DNA from 2 places in the Pseudomonas viridiflava genome. Region 2 is predicted to be linked to the other one. Evidence: riboswitches for the same ligand, from Rfam matches in the RefSeq annotation. Region 2 holds a riboswitch; the other holds the start of a gene.
The links. Region 2 has a riboswitch for manganese ahead of mntP (manganese efflux pump MntP). Riboswitches for the same ligand answer to the same signal wherever they lie in the genome.
Positions count from the first base shown of each region.

Region 1: another riboswitch for manganese. It lies ahead of CFBP1590_RS21795 (TMEM165/GDT1 family protein); the one in region 2 lies ahead of mntP (manganese efflux pump MntP).

Region 1 is NZ_LT855380.1:4,843,550-4,851,122, reverse strand. It holds gene CFBP1590_RS21810 (putative signal transducing protein) at 1-73, shown strand, start outside; gene CFBP1590_RS21805 (SOS response-associated peptidase) at 105-734, shown strand; gene CFBP1590_RS21800 (M48 family metallopeptidase) at 890-1,708, shown strand; gene CFBP1590_RS21795 (TMEM165/GDT1 family protein) at 1,769-2,353, opposite strand; yybP-ykoY riboswitch at 2,423-2,561, opposite strand; gene CFBP1590_RS21790 (methyltransferase) at 2,600-3,598, opposite strand; gene CFBP1590_RS21785 (2-hydroxyacid dehydrogenase) at 3,782-4,750, opposite strand; gene CFBP1590_RS21780 (LysE family translocator) at 4,838-5,467, shown strand; gene CFBP1590_RS21775 (fatty acid--CoA ligase) at 5,651-7,333, shown strand.
Region 2 is NZ_LT855380.1:4,150,293-4,157,865, forward strand. It holds gene acnB (bifunctional aconitate hydratase 2/2-methylisocitrate dehydratase) at 1-39, shown strand, start outside; gene CFBP1590_RS18550 (aminotransferase-like domain-containing protein) at 285-1,616, opposite strand; gene CFBP1590_RS18555 (DMT family transporter) at 1,710-2,615, shown strand; gene CFBP1590_RS18560 (DsbA family protein) at 2,624-3,169, opposite strand; yybP-ykoY riboswitch at 3,426-3,594, shown strand; gene mntP (manganese efflux pump MntP) at 3,599-4,165, shown strand; gene CFBP1590_RS18570 (NAD-glutamate dehydrogenase) at 4,274-7,573, opposite strand, start outside.

The DNA of each region.
Region 1 (7,573 bases), 690 kb from region 2:
TGCGTACAATGCCGCTTCGCCTTTGTCCGGTGGCGATGAGCCGGACAGTTTTCCCGATGTACTGGTGTGCTGAACGCCGTCTTTAAAGAGTCCGATTACCCCTCATGTGTGGACGTTATGCCCTGTTTCGCTGGACCCCCGCCTTCGCGGCCTTGCCCGGTTTTCCGGCTGACCAGCAGGCCCAGTGGAATATTTCTCCGGCGGACTGGGTGTTGATCATGCGCGCCGCCGAAGAGGGCGGCGACATCGAACTGGTGCGTGCCCGCTGGGGCCTGACCCCGGCCTGGCTGACGGATCTGTCGAAAACCCCGGCTCATGCACGCGCTGAAACCGTGGCCGAACAGCCCATGTTTCGCGAAGCCTTCAAGCAGCGGCGCTGCCTGCTTCCCGCCAATGGCTTCTATGAATGGCGCGGCACCTCGCGCAAGCGTCCGTTCTGGCTCACTCCGGGGGAAGGCTCAGCCTTGTTTTTTGCAGCGATCTGGGAAGCCTATCCGGTTCAGGGTCATACCTACCTGAGTGTCGCAGTGGTGACTCAGGCCGCCGCCACTCAGCGCCGTCCCTTGATTCTGGATGCTGAAGGTCAGAAAGCCTGGCTGTCGCCCGATACGCCGCTCCCCAAACTGCAAGCCTTGCTGGCTGCCCCGCAGGTCGCGCTGCGTGAACGGCCACTGGCCAATCTGGTGAACGACCCGAAGCTCAATGCGCCAGAGTGTCTGACGCCGCTGAGTTGATAAATGTGTATAAGCTGACACGCGCCTGATACACACCTGGCATACCCAAGGAACCATTTACCACTGGCATGTACCAATATGGCAATTGGCTGGTATCTGGCGCTGGGCGTATTCACGCCCTAGGATGACCGCCTCACGAACAAGGAGATCCACCCATGCGTCAGTCATTTGCCCTCTGTGCCTTGAGCGCTGCGTTACTGCTCGGCGGGTGTCAGGCCGTCAATACCACGACCGGTGATTCGGTAGGTGTCGAGCGCAAGCAGTACATGTTCAGCATGCTGTCCACGGATGAAGTGAACAAAATGTACGCCCAGTCCTACCAGCAGACGGTAGGCGAGGCGAGCAGCAAAGGCGTGCTGGACACCACCAGTTCAGACGCCAAGCGCGTCAATGCGATTGCCAAACGACTGATCGCGCAGGCGCCGAAGCTGCGTCCCGATTCGGCGCAATGGCAGTGGGAAGTGAACCTGATCAAGAGCGATGACCTGAACGCCAACTGCGGTCCTGGCGGCAAGATCATTTTCTTCACGGGCCTGATCGATACCCTGAAGCTGACCGACGACGAAATCGCTGCGGTCATGGGCCATGAAATCGCCCATGCCTTGCGTGAACACGGACGTGAAGCGATGTCCAAGGCTTACGGCGTGGCAATGGCCAAACAGGGCGCTGGCGCTTTGCTCGGTCTGGGTCAGGACACCATGGCGCTCGCCGACACCGCGGTTAATTACAGCATGACCCTGCCCAACAGCCGCAGCAACGAAAACGAAGCGGATCTACTGGGCCTTGAGTTGGCTGCGCGCGCCGGTTACAACCCCAACGCGGCGATCACCCTCTGGCAGAAAATGACTCAGAATTCGGGCGGTTCCCAGCCTGAGTTCATGAGCACTCACCCGGCTTCGGAACACCGCATTGCCTCTCTGCAGGCTGCGATTCCCAAGGTGATGCCGCTGTATCAGAGCGCTCCCAAGTCCTGATCGACCTCCATGAACGGCGCGTTGCCTGACAACCTGCAACGCGCCTGATCCCGTCAAATATCAAACCCAGCCACTGACCTGCATGGCCTTGTACACCGCGACCAGCGCCAGTACGAAGAAGGCACAGGCGGCCAGTCGACGAATCATGGTCAGCGGCAGTTTGTCTGCTGCGAAATTACCCGCCAGCACCACCGGCACGTTGGCGATCAGCATGCCGACCGTGGTGCCGATGATCACCAGCCACAGATGCGAATACTGCGCGGCCAGCATGACGGTCGCGATCTGGGTCTTGTCGCCGATTTCAGCGATGAAGAAGGTGATGAGGGTAGTCATGAACGGGCCGAATTTACGTGCCGTGCTGGCTTCGTCATCGTCCATCTTGTCCGGAACCAGAGTCCAGAGCGCGGTAGCGGTGAAGCTTGCGGCCAGAATCCAGTGCAGGACTGCGTCGGAAAGGAAGCTGCTGAACCAGGCCCCTACTGCGCCGGCGGCCGCATGGTTGGCCAGGGTCGCGGCGACGATGCCGGCGATGATGGGCCAGGGTTTGCGAAAGCGTGCGGCGAGGATGAGCGCGAGCAATTGCGTCTTGTCACCGATCTCGGCGAGCGCAACGACTGCGGTAGGGATTAAGAGTGATTCCAGCATCAGGTTTCCTAAGGGGCGGGTCGACACGGCTATGACACGTACAGCCTTCCCGCCCCGGGTAAGGTGTTCGTGTCATAGGTCTTGTCAAACCACCGATCCGTCTGAGCGGATTCTGGGTCGCACGCACCATGGTCTGAGGACCAAGTATGTTGATACGTGCCGGACGAGCGTGAGGCTCGTGGGAGACTACTCCCCTAGGACGGAGCGGATTCTGCCCTTGCAGAATCCTTTCGGCAAGCTCTTATTTCAAGAACGTTTGGCGCTGTAGATCTTGAACCCATTGCCTTGGGCACGGACTTCGCAGGCCCCGACATGCTCTTCGATCAGTGGCTGATAGCGCAGGAAATTATTCGCGACCAAGCGCAGTTCGCCACCTGATTTCAGATGTTGGCGTGCTTTTCTCAGCAGATTTTCGGTGGCCATGTAGTCAGTATGAACACCGACATGAAACGGCGGATTGCTCAAAATCGTGTTCAATCCCATGGGCGCCGCATCGATTCCGTCACCGGTCAAAACCTGTGCCTCAAGACCGTTGGCCGCCAGCGTCAGGCGCGAACTGGCCGTAGCGAATGCGTCCACATCCAGCATTACGACTTCGTTGTGCGGGTAGCGGCGCTTCACAGCAGCACCGAGAACGCCCGCGCCGCAGCCGAAGTCCAGCAGATTGCCGCTTGGCAGCTTGTCGATGTTTTCCAACAGAAGCGCTGAACCTCGATCCAGACGACCGTGGCTGAATACGCCGGGGAGGCTGATGACGGTGAGCGGGCCGTCCTGCAGGTCAATCTGATAAGGCTTGGCGAGGCTTTCCAGGCTGACTGCCTGCGGAGCTGTCTCGACGGTGACCTGCCAGAGCTGACAGTGACGCGCGCTGTCCAGCTTGCGAGCACGCCCGAACGGACTCAGTTGCCGAGCGGCGGCTTCGATACCGCCGCGTTTTTCACCGACCAGAAACAGCTCGCGACCCTGAAGGCGCGAGGCCAGTGCGTTGAGCAGGTAATCGGTCAGGTCGCGGGCCTTGGGCAGGAACAGCACGGCGGCCTCGAATGGCTCTTCCGGCGCCTCGACACCAAAGTGCGTGCGTCCTTCGAAGCGTGCATCCAGCGCAGCCTGATCACCGGCATGCCAGCACCAGCCACGGGCCTGCTGCAGTTTCCCGAGCAGGTCGTCGGCAGGCAATCCGGCCAACAACAGCGAGCCCTGAAACAGCTCGGCCTGACGGAGTAACACTTCACTGCGCGGGTCCATGGAATGGCTCCTGAAAAAGCGCGCAGTTTAACAGGATTGGCGAACGGGCATTCTGGAGAAAGGCGCAGGATCGCAGTGCCTGAACCTCCAGCGATCAGGTCTGCCTCACGCTGATCGTTCCTCACGCGTGGGAATGCCGCTCAGGACGCTCCGCGTCCCTGCACGCTGCGCCGCCTTAAAGGATCAGCCACTCACCACCCTGACCGGCGCACCGGCAAAGAATGCCCGGGCGTTTTCGGTGATCTGGCTGACGATACGCTGACGCGCTTCCCTGGCGCCCCAGGCGCTGTGCGGGGTGATGATCAGGCGCGGAATGTCGCCTGCGAGCAGGGGATTGCCTGCGACCGGAGGCTCAACGCTCAGCACGTCCGACGCTGCGCCGCCCAGATGGCCGTTGCGCAGTGCGTCGGCCAGGGCCTGTTCATTGATCAGCCCGCCGCGCGCGGTGTTGACGATAAATGCATGAGGTTTCATCAGACTCAGTTCGTACGCGCCGATCATGTCGCGGGTGTTGTCGTTGAGCGGGCAGTGCAGGGTGAGCGCATCGACCTGGGGCAACAGTTCTGTCAGCGGCAGGCGATCCGCGCGCGCTGGCCGACCTGGAATCTGCCCCAGCAACACACGCATGCCGAACGCCTCGGCCAGCCGTGCCACCGCGCCGCCCAGTTCGCCGTGGCCCAGCAGGCCCAGGGTCTTGCCTTCCAGCTCTACGATCGGAAAATCCAGCAGGCAGAACTGCTTCGATTTCTGCCACAGACCCTGGTGCACAGCCTGTTGGTAATCCGGCAGGCGCGTCGCCAGAGCCAGCAGCAGAAGCAGCGTGTGCTGGGCCACCGATGGCGTGCCGTAACCCTGGCAATTGCACACCGTCACGCCATGTTCGCGTGCGGAGATCAGGTCGACATTGTTGGTGCCCGTCGCAGTGACCAGAACCAGCTTGAGGTCCGGACAGGCTGCAAACGTGCCGGCATCGATCACGACCTTGTTGCTGATTGCAACCTGAGCACCCTTCAGGCGTTCGGCCACCTGCTCAGCTGTCGTACTGGCGTGCAGAACCAGTTCGCCAACACTTTCACGCAGTGTTCCCAGATCCAGATCGCCCAGATCCAGCGACGTGTGGTCGAGGAAAACTGCTCTGCCGGGATTACTCATAGCTGTACCTTTTGCGGAGAAAATGAAAAGCGTAGTGTGATCAGCCTATCAGAGCCCAGGCTTGCCAACATTCCAGGAGAACCAATCATGTATTGGCCAGAATTTCTCACCGTCGCGCTGATCCATCTGCTGGCCGTCGCCAGCCCCGGCCCCGATTTCGCCGTTGTGGTACGCGAAAGTGTTACCCATGGTCGCAAGGCCGGTACCTGGGCGGCGCTGGGTGTCGGCTCGGCGATTTTCGTGCACGTGGGCTATTCGCTGTTGGGCATCGGGATCATCGTTTCGCAATCCATCGTGCTGTTCAACGCCTTGAAATGGGCGGCAGCGGCGTACTTGCTGTACATCGGCTTCAAGGCCCTGCGGTCCAAACCTGCCAGCGCGACGGATGACGTCATCAAGGCCCCGGCGGGCGAGCGCACCGCGAAAGGCGCTTACGTGAGTGGTTTCGTCACCAATGGCCTCAACCCCAAGGCCACGTTGTTTTTCCTGTCGCTGTTCACCGTGGTGATCAACCCGCACACGCCGTTGCTGGTACAGGGCGGATACGGTGTCTACCTCGCGGCGGCGACCGCTTTGTGGTTCTGCCTGGTCGCCCGGCTGTTCAGCCAGGCACGGGTGCGCGCCGGTTTTGCGCGTATGGGCCACTGGTTCGACCGGGCGATGGGCGGGGTGTTGATCGCACTGGGCGTGAAGCTTGCGCTGACCGAGGTGCGCTGAGTGACAGAGAAATGAACGTGCAGGTTCGCGTGACAGACGAGAGCAGGTTCAGCGGAGAGTGGCTGGCCAGACGCCTGCATGGCTCGGATGAACAAATCATCATTTTGGCTGATTTGGCTGGCGAGGCGGTGCTCTAGAGTCCATATTTCAGGCTTGGCCTGTGAACTTTGGAAAGGGACTCATATGTTACAGACTCGCGTTCTTCCGCCAGCCGATGGCGCTTATCAGTACCCTCTGTTGCTCAAACGACTTCTGATGTCTGGCAGTCGCTATGAAAAAACGCGTGAAATCGTTTACCGGGATTCTGTTCGCTACACCTATGTCGAACTCAATGAACGTATCTGTCGCCTTGCCAATGCGCTGACAGCGGCCGGGGTCAAGGCTGGTGATACGGTGGCAGTCATGGACTGGGACAGCCACCGGTATCTTGAGTGCATGTTTGCGATCCCCATGATTGGTGCGGTGATACACACCGTCAACGTGCGACTCTCGCCCGAGCAGATTGCCTACACCATCAACCATGCTGACGACCGGGTCGTGCTGGTCAATAGCGAGTTCGTGGGCCTTTACAACGCTATTGCCGGGCACCTGACCACCGTCGAGAAAACCCTGCTGCTGACCGATCTGCCGGAAAAGACGGCCGATTTGCCGAACCTGGTCGGTGAATACGAAGAACTGCTGGCGGCGGCGAGTCCCGAATACGAATTCGAGGATTTCGACGAAAACTCGGTCGCCACCATGTTCTACACCACGGGCACGACGGGTAACCCCAAGGGTGTGTACTTCACCCACCGGCAACTGGTCCTGCACACCATGGGGGTCGCGACCATCATGGGCTGCATCGACAGCGTGCGGCTGCTGGGTACCGATGACGTTTACATGCCGATCACCCCGATGTTCCACGTGCATGCGTGGGGCGTCCCCTACGCCGCGACCATGCTCGGGCTAAAACAGGTGTATCCCGGCCGTTACGATCCTGAACTGCTGGTCGAGCTGTGGCGCAAGGAGAAGGTGACGTTCTCCCACTGTGTGCCGACCATCATGCAGATGCTGCTCAACGCCAAGTCTGCTGCCGACATTGATTTCGGCGGTTGGAAGATCATCATCGGCGGCAGTTCGCTCACGCGCACGCTGTACAAGGCGGCCAAGGCGAAAGGGATTCAGCTCACGGCGGCTTACGGCATGTCCGAAACCGGGCCGCTGATTTCCGTGGCGCACATCAACGAAGAACTGAAAGCGGGCAGTGAAGACGAGCGCATCACGTACCGGATCAAGGCGGGTGTGCCGGGCATGCTGGTGGACGCGGCGATTGTCGATGAACACGGCAACTTTTTGCCAGCCGATGGCGAAACCCAGGGCGAACTGGTGTTGCGTGCGCCCTGGCTGAGCGAGAGTTACTACCGAGAGCCTGAAAAGGGTGCCGAGATGTGGGCGGGCGGCTGGATGCACACTGGTGATGTGGCAACGCTGGACGGCATGGGTTTCATCGACATTCGTGACCGTATAAAAGACGTGATCAAGACCGGCGGCGAGTGGATTTCCTCTCTCGCGCTGGAAGACCTGTGCAGTCGGCACGCCGCCGTACGCGAAGTGGCCGTGGTCGGGATTCCTGACCCGCAGTGGGGCGAGCGGCCTTTTGCGTTGCTGGTGGTGCGCGAAGGGCATGAGCTGGATGCGCGGATTCTGAAGGAGCATCTCAAGCCTTTCGTCGAGCAGGGACACATCAACAAGTGGGCCATTCCCAGCCAGATCGCGCTTGTTACTGAAATTCCCAAAACCAGCGTCGGCAAGCTCGACAAGAAGAAGATGCGTCTGGATATCGTCCAGTGGCAGAGCAGCAACAGTGCATTTCTCTCCACGCTGTGACTGATTTGAACGCTGTGCGCCCGCCGTGCGAGTCAGTGCGGCAGGTGCTTGCGTCGAGGACACCGCGCTGCGCCTTGCCAAATCGCCAATTTAAGCCATTCTCCCCTCCAGGCCTGTCACGCAGTTCCTCGGGAACAGGCGGGCCAGAGGCGTTGATGCTGCAAATCACACTTTAGAGGGATCAAGCATCAGCGCCCGCTGGATATAGTCGGCATAGGGAATGCGCAAGAGCGGAAGTAC
Region 2 (7,573 bases):
GCCGCAGCGAACGCCAACATCCCGGTTGTTCAAGCGTAATAGCGAAACACAGCGTTGAAAGAACCCCGCCTTGTGCGGGGTTTTTTTATACCTTCGATAAAGCAGAAAAAGCGGACGCAGAGCGTCCAGAGAGGCATTCCCACGCTGGAGCGTGAGGAACGATCGGTGATGGGTTGAGACTGATCGTGCCAACGCTCCGCGTGGACATGCAGCACGTGATGCTCCGCGTCACATGGGACTCAGACGCGAAACACGAATTGGCTGAATGCTCAAAATAATAAAGGCTACAGATAAACCTCGATAATTCGCTTCACCCTACCCAGCCCGTCCCGTAGTTCATCCATGCTCACCGACCCCAGCGCCAGTCGCAGTGCATGCGGCGTGCTGGTGGATATCGAGAAAGGCTCGGCGGTCGATACAGCGACCTTTTCCTGCAACAAGGCCAAGGCGATCTGGTCGGCGCGGGCATCCTCTGGTAATGGGAGCCAGAGAAAATAGGACGAGGGGTGGCCGACGAACTCAATGCCTTCAAGCACCTCGCGAGCCGCTGCTTGTCGGGCCTCGGCGTCGAGTCGTTTCTCTGCCTCGAGTTTCAGGACGGTGCCGTCTTCAAGCCAGCCGGTCGCAATGGCTGTCAGCACGCCTGGCGTGTTCCAGGTGGTCGCACGAATGGTTCGCTCCATCGCGGACACTTTGTCGAGAGGCGCGGCGACGAACCCTACCCGCAACCCGGTAGCGACGCTCTTGGAAAGCCCTGACACATAGACCGTCCGCTCTGGAGCAAGCTGTGCCAGCGGTACTGGAGGGTTGTCAGCCAGGAACGCATACGCCGCGTCTTCAACGATCAGCAGGTCGTGTTTTCTCGCTAAAACCACCAACTGTTCACGTACCTCGAGACTCATCACCCAGCCGAGCGGATTGTGCAGCGTCGGCATCATGTACAGCGCCTTTATCCGACGACTCTTACACAAATATTCCAATGCCTCCAGATCAGGCCCTTCAACCCCCGCAGGAATCGGCACGACTTCCAAATGCAGCGCCTGCGCCAGCACCTTGAATCCGGAGTAAGTGAGCGCATCGGCAGCGATTACATCACCCGGCTTGAGCGAAGCCATCAACGCAACTGCGAGCCCCTGTTGCGCGCCGTTGACGATCAGCACCTGCTCGGATTCTACCGTCAGCCCCCGTACGCTCAAATGTCGCGCAACCGCGGCACGTTCATGCGTACGTCCGGCATGAGGCTGATAACGCAACAACGAATCCAGATCACCTGACAAAGCCAGCTGCCGTAATGCCATTCGCAATAGCTCAGCCTGACCGGGCAGTGACGGGTAATTGAAATTGAAGTCGATCATGCCGACGGCTACGGCCTTCTGATCAATGCCAAGCCCCGGTGAAAGCGCAGTTTCGCGCACGAAGGTGCCACGCCCGACCTCACCGCTGACCAAACCCATGACTTCGAGCTCAGCATAAACTCGCGTGGCTGTCGCCAACGCCAACCCATGGTCTGCCGCCAACTTGCGATGGGTAGACAGACGCGTGCCCGGCAGCAGTCTTCCGCCACGAATATCCGCTGCCAGCTGATCGACTACCGATTTGTAACGCGCGACAGGCATCGTAAATGTATCCATGACGATTTTTTGATTGTATTGAATCACAGCCCTACGATGACTCAATCCCCACCGATTGAACAGCCGTGAGAAGAACCCATGGAACAGGCTTTGAACCCACTCCATAAGACCGCTCATACAAAAGGCAGCGGATGGCTGAGCGGCCTGATCGGTGTGTTGATCTTCAGCGGCTCGTTACCTGCCACACGAGTTGCCGTCATGGAATTCGATCCGCTGTTCCTGACCTTTGCCCGCGCGACCATTGCAGCAGCGCTGGCAATCGGCATGCTTGTGGCACTCAGGGAAAAACGTCCGGCAAAGCATCAGCTGTTTTCGCTGTGCATCGTCGCCACTGGCGTGGTGCTGGGTTTTCCGTTGCTGACCGCACTGGCGCTGAAGCACGTCACCTCGGCGCACTCCATCGTCTTCATTGGTCTGTTGCCATTGGCGACCGCCGTCTTCGGCGTGCTGCGCGGCGGTGAACGCCCCGGTCGTGCGTTCTGGCTGTTCTCGATTCTGGGCAGCGCTATGGTGGTGGGGTTTGCGCTGTCTCAAGGCATCAGCACATCAGCAACAGGAGACGGCCTGATGCTGCTGGCTATTATCGTCTGCGGGCTGGGTTATGCAGAAGGTGCCAGACTGTCGAGAGACTTGGGCGGCTGGCAGGTCATTTGTTGGGCACTGGTGATCGCCCTTCCCGTGATGTTGCCACTGGCGTTGATCAGAGCGCCCTCTTCGCTGTCAGGAATAACTGTCGGGGCCTGGAGCAGCCTGTTCTACGTCTCGGTTTTCAGCATGCTGATCGGCTTCGTTTTCTGGTATCGAGGGCTGGCACAGGGCGGCATTGCCGCGGTCGGTCAGCTTCAACTGCTGCAACCGTTCTTCGGCCTGGCGTTGGCCGCCCTATTGCTCGATGAACCTGTCAGCCTGGGCATGCTGGGCGTCACGGTTGCAGTGATCGGTTGCGTCGCTGGGGCCAAGAGTTTTTCCAATAAACCCCGATGAAGCGCCTTTCAATCGAGCTGAAGCTGCGAAAGCCACTGCTCCATCGCATCGCCACTGCTCATGGCAGGCTGCACCAGACCGTCGACCATAAAGGTCGGGGACACATGAATGCCATTCTGCCGGGCGTATTTGCAATGCCATTTGATGACGTGCTCAAGCTCGGGCTGCGCGAACGCTTCGACCAGCTGGACGCCGCTGTAGCCTTCCAGCCGGGCAATGATGTCGTTCGGTGTGGCGTCGAGATTGGGTCCGCTGGCGTGGTGCTCGAATTCGAATTCGGCGCGATGCGCAGCAACGGCTGCCATCACGGCCTTGGCCTTATTCTTGCCGCCTTCAAGGGTCGAAGCGGCCAGGATGCAGCGCACGATGACGCCGGAAAACATGTGCCACGGTTGGGACTGGAGACGAATTTTGATCGTGAGGCGGTCCTCGCCAGCCTGTTCCAGCAGCTTGTCGAGCTTGCGAAAAGCCTTGACCGAAAACGGGCACGTGGGCTCAAGGAATACTTCAAGAATGCGAGGGCCTTGACCCCAGGTAAGTGCGTCTGCCTGCATGATGAGTTGCTCTCTTTTGAATGACTGTCGAGGCGTCATGGCTTTAAAGACCGAGCGGCCGACATAACAATGCTCTGCCGGTCGGGATAGGCGCCAACATCACGAACGACCAACAGCAGCCTTTGCAACTGAACGTCAGTGGCGCCCATGAGTTCCGTCAAGACCTGTTACGAACTGGCACAGCTTGCCTGTCAGCACTTGAATAGCGCGTTGCCGTTTAATATCTTTTTCACATTCATGTGTCTATAGTGGCCTCCCTTGTTGGGGAGTAGCCTGCTCTGGACTTCGGTCATGGAGCGTTCGCGTCAACATTCTCGGCAACATGCCGTGGTGCGAACACCTTCTGGTTGGCGAGACCAACGATGCATCCATGCCTAAAGTCGGGCGTGTGGACGCGTCGTTGACTCATAGCCCGACTGGATGTTGACCGTGAATCCCATCTCCCTCATTTTCCTCGCTCTTGCCATGTCGACGGACGCTTTTGCGGCTGCCTTGGGTAAAGGTGCCAGCCTTCACAAGCCTCGTTTTATCGAAGCCGTGCGAACAGGATTGATCTTCGGCGTTATCGAGGCCATTACGCCAATCATCGGCTGGAGCATCGGACAGGTTGCAACCCGGTTCGTGGAAAGCTGGGATCACTGGATCGCCTTTGCCCTGCTGCTCGCGCTGGGCTTGCACATGATCTACAACGGGCTCAAACACGACGATGAAGAAGAGGAAAAACCCGGTCAGCACTCGTTTCTGATCCTGGCAGTCACCGCTTTCGCAACCAGTATCGATGCCTTGGCAGTCGGCGTGGGCCTGGCATTCGTGGACGTCAATATTCTGGTAGCTGCTGCCGCGATAGGCCTGGCAACAACCGTGATGGTCACCATTGGCGTGATGCTGGGTCGTGCGCTGGGAACGGTTGTCGGCAAGCGCGCCGAAATCGTCGGTGGTGTGGTGCTGATGCTCGTCGGCGCGACCATCCTCTACGAACACTTGTCCGCCGCTTGATCAACTGAACGGGCGAACAACACGCCCGGCTGCGACAACGTGTTTCAGACCCATACAAAAAACCCGCCTCTCTCAAGGCGGGTTTTTTGTTAACGGCCGGTCAAACCATCACACCGTGATGGCTTGTCCGCTCATGGCCAGGTCCAGCAACTCGCGGTTGGCGACGGCGTACATGGCGTAGTCGGTGCCGCTGGCGGCACGCAGTTCGACCAGCATGGCGCGCCAGCGCTCGACCATGAGGGCGTGCTGTTCGAGCCAAAGCGCCAGGCGCTCTTCCACGTCCGATGGACCATCCGGCATCTGCAGGACCGATACGGTGATCGCCCGCTGTTGCCAGTCGATGTCGTCGCGGAACGCTTCGCGGGCCAGGGCCTGCCAGTTGTTTTCCACCGGCAGGCTGCTGATCTGCTGCAGGTACCAGGTCACGTCCAGCGCACTGCCTACGGCGAAGTACACCTTGGCCACGTCGGCAGCGTTCTGCCCGGTGACGTCGGAGGCTTCGATGATCGGCAGCAGCGTGTACAAGTGCGTGGTGCCTGCCACCATGCGCGCCAGCAATTCCGGCACACCGGCTTCGACATAGGCCTGATAACGCGCCTGCCAGACTTCACGGGTCGGACCTTCCAGCAGCTCGTCGAGCTTGAGACCCAGTGCGGCGATGTGCGGACCGAAGTGCGCCACGTCACGACCGGCGTCCAGTTCGTTGCGACGGCTGCGCAGGAACCAGCGTGTGGCACGACGGCCCAGACGCATCAGCTCATCCATCAGCGACAGCTGGATTTCTGCCGACACCTTGTAGTCCAGCGCTTCGATCTGACGGAACCAGTGCGGGAGGTGGAAGATGTCACGCACGATCACGTAGGCACCGGCCACGTTGGCAGCGCTCATGCCGGTCGACTCTTTGAGTCGCTGCACGAACGTGATACCCATGTGGTTGACCAGATCGTTGGCGATCTGGGTGCTGACGATTTCGCGCTTCAGACGGTGACCGCGCATGGCCACGGAGAACTTGGCGCTCAGCGATGGCGGGAACGCGGTTTCCATGTCACGTGCCAGGTAGTCGTCATCCGGGACACGGGATTCCAGCAACGCTTCCTTGAGGTCGATCTTGCTGTAGGAGATCAGCACCGACAGTTCGGCACGGCTCAGGCCATGACCGGCCGATACGCGCTCGACGATCTGGTCTTCGGCCGGCAGGAACTCGATGGCACGGTCCAGCTTGCCACGGGCTTCCAGGTCGTTCATCAGACGCTTGTATTCAGCGATGCGGTCGTAGGCACGGCGAGCGGCCAGCGACAGTGCCTGCGTCTGCTTGTAGTTGTTGCCCAGCACCAGGTGGCCGACTTCGTCGGTCATGCTTTCAAGCAGCTGGTTGCGCTGCTTCTCGGTCATGTCGCCAGCCTGCACCACTTCGTTGAGCAGGATCTTGATGTTCACTTCGTGGTCGGAGCAGTCCACGCCACCGGCGTTGTCGATGAAGTCGGTGTTGGTCGCGCCGCAATTGAGGCCGAACTCGACACGGCCCAGCTGGGTCATGCCCAGGTTGCCGCCCTCGCCCACCACCTTGCAGCGCAGCTCGTTGCCGTCGACACGCAGTGCGTCGTTGGCCTTGTCGCCCACGTCCGCATGGGACTCTTCGCTGGACTTCACGTACGTGCCGATGCCGCCGTTCCACAACAGGTCCACAGGCGCCTTGAGCAGCGCATGCAGCAGTTCGGTCGGGGTCAGCTTGTCGGCTTTGATGTCAAAGCGTGCCTTCATCTGTTCGGTGATGGCGATGCTCTTGGCGCTGCGCGGGAAAATACCGCCGCCCGCAGACATGATGCTGGTGTCGTAGTCGGTCCAGGCCGAACGCGGCAGGTCGAACAGACGCTGACGCTCGACGAAGCTGGTGGCCGGGTCCGGATTCGGGTCGATGAAAATGTGCAGGTGGTTGAAGGCTGCGACCAGTTGCAGCTTGTCGGACATCAACAGGCCGTTACCGAATACGTCACCGGCCATGTCGCCGATGCCGATCACGCTGATGCTGTCCTGCTGAACGTTGATATCACGCTCACGGAAGTGACGCTGCACGCCAACCCACGCGCCCTTGGCAGTGATGCCCATCTTCTTGTGGTCGTAACCGGCCGAACCGCCGGACGCAAACGCGTCGCCCAGCCAGAAGCCGTAGTCGATGGCGATGCCGTTGGCGATGTCGGAGAAGGTCGCGGTGCCTTTGTCGGCGGCAACGACCAGGTACGGGTCGTCGTCATCGTGGCGAACCACGTTGACCGGTGGCACCAGCACGCCTTCCTTGAGGTTGTCGGTGATGTCCAGCAGACCCGAAATGAAGATGCGATAGCAGGCGATTGCCTCAGCCTGCACTTCGTCGCGATTGCCGGTGGTCGGCAGACGGCGCGGCACGAAACCGCCCTTGGCACCGACCGGCACGATGACCGAGTTCTTCACCTGCTGAGCTTTTACCAGACCCAGCACTTCGGTCCGGAAGTCTTCTTCACGATCCGACCAGCGCAGGCCGCCGCGCGCTACGTTGCCGAACCGCAGGTGCACGCCTTCGACGCGTGGCGAATAAACGAAAATCTCGAACTTGGGCACCGGCTTCGGCAGTTCGGGAATCAGACGCGGGTTGAACTTGAAGCTGAAGTAGCTCTTGTTCTGGCCGTTGGCATCGGTCTGGTAGAAGTTGGTCCGCAGGGTCGCCTTGATCAGGTCCAGGTAACGACGCAGGATGCGGTCTTCGTTGAGCACCTGAACGTCGTCCAGCGCGGTCAGGATGGCCTGTTCCAGACGCAGTTGCTTGTCGTCCAGATCGTCCGAACCCAGTTTGCGCGCCAGATAGAAACGGGTCTTGAACAGACGCGTCAGCTCGCGGGCGATATCGGTGTGGTTGTTCAGTGTGCTGGCGATGTAGCCCAGGTCGAAGCCCAGACGAATCTGCTTCAGGTAACGGGCATAGGCGCGCAGCAGCGCCACGTCGCGCCATGGCAGACCGGCAGTCAGCACCAGACGGTTGAACGCATCGTTCTCGGCATCGCCGCTGACGATGTGCACGAAAGCGTCCTGCAACGTGTCGTTGAGCTGCTGAATATCGAGGTTCAGGCCTTCGCCGTAGGTAAAGGCGAAGTCGTGAATCCAGAATTCGCGACCGTTGGCGTGGTGCAGGCGATACGGGAATTCACCCAGCACACGCAGGCCGAGGTTCTCCAGAATCGGCAGTACGTCAGACAGCGCCAGCGGCGTATCGGCGTGGTACAGCTTGCAGTGCAGTTGCTGACGACCACCGGCCAGTGGCTGGTAGAAGCTCATCACCAACGGATTGCTTTCGCTGAGGCTCAGCACATGCTGCATGTCGACCACGGCCGAATGCGCTGCGAAACGCTCGCGGTAGCCTGCCGGGAAGCCTTTCGG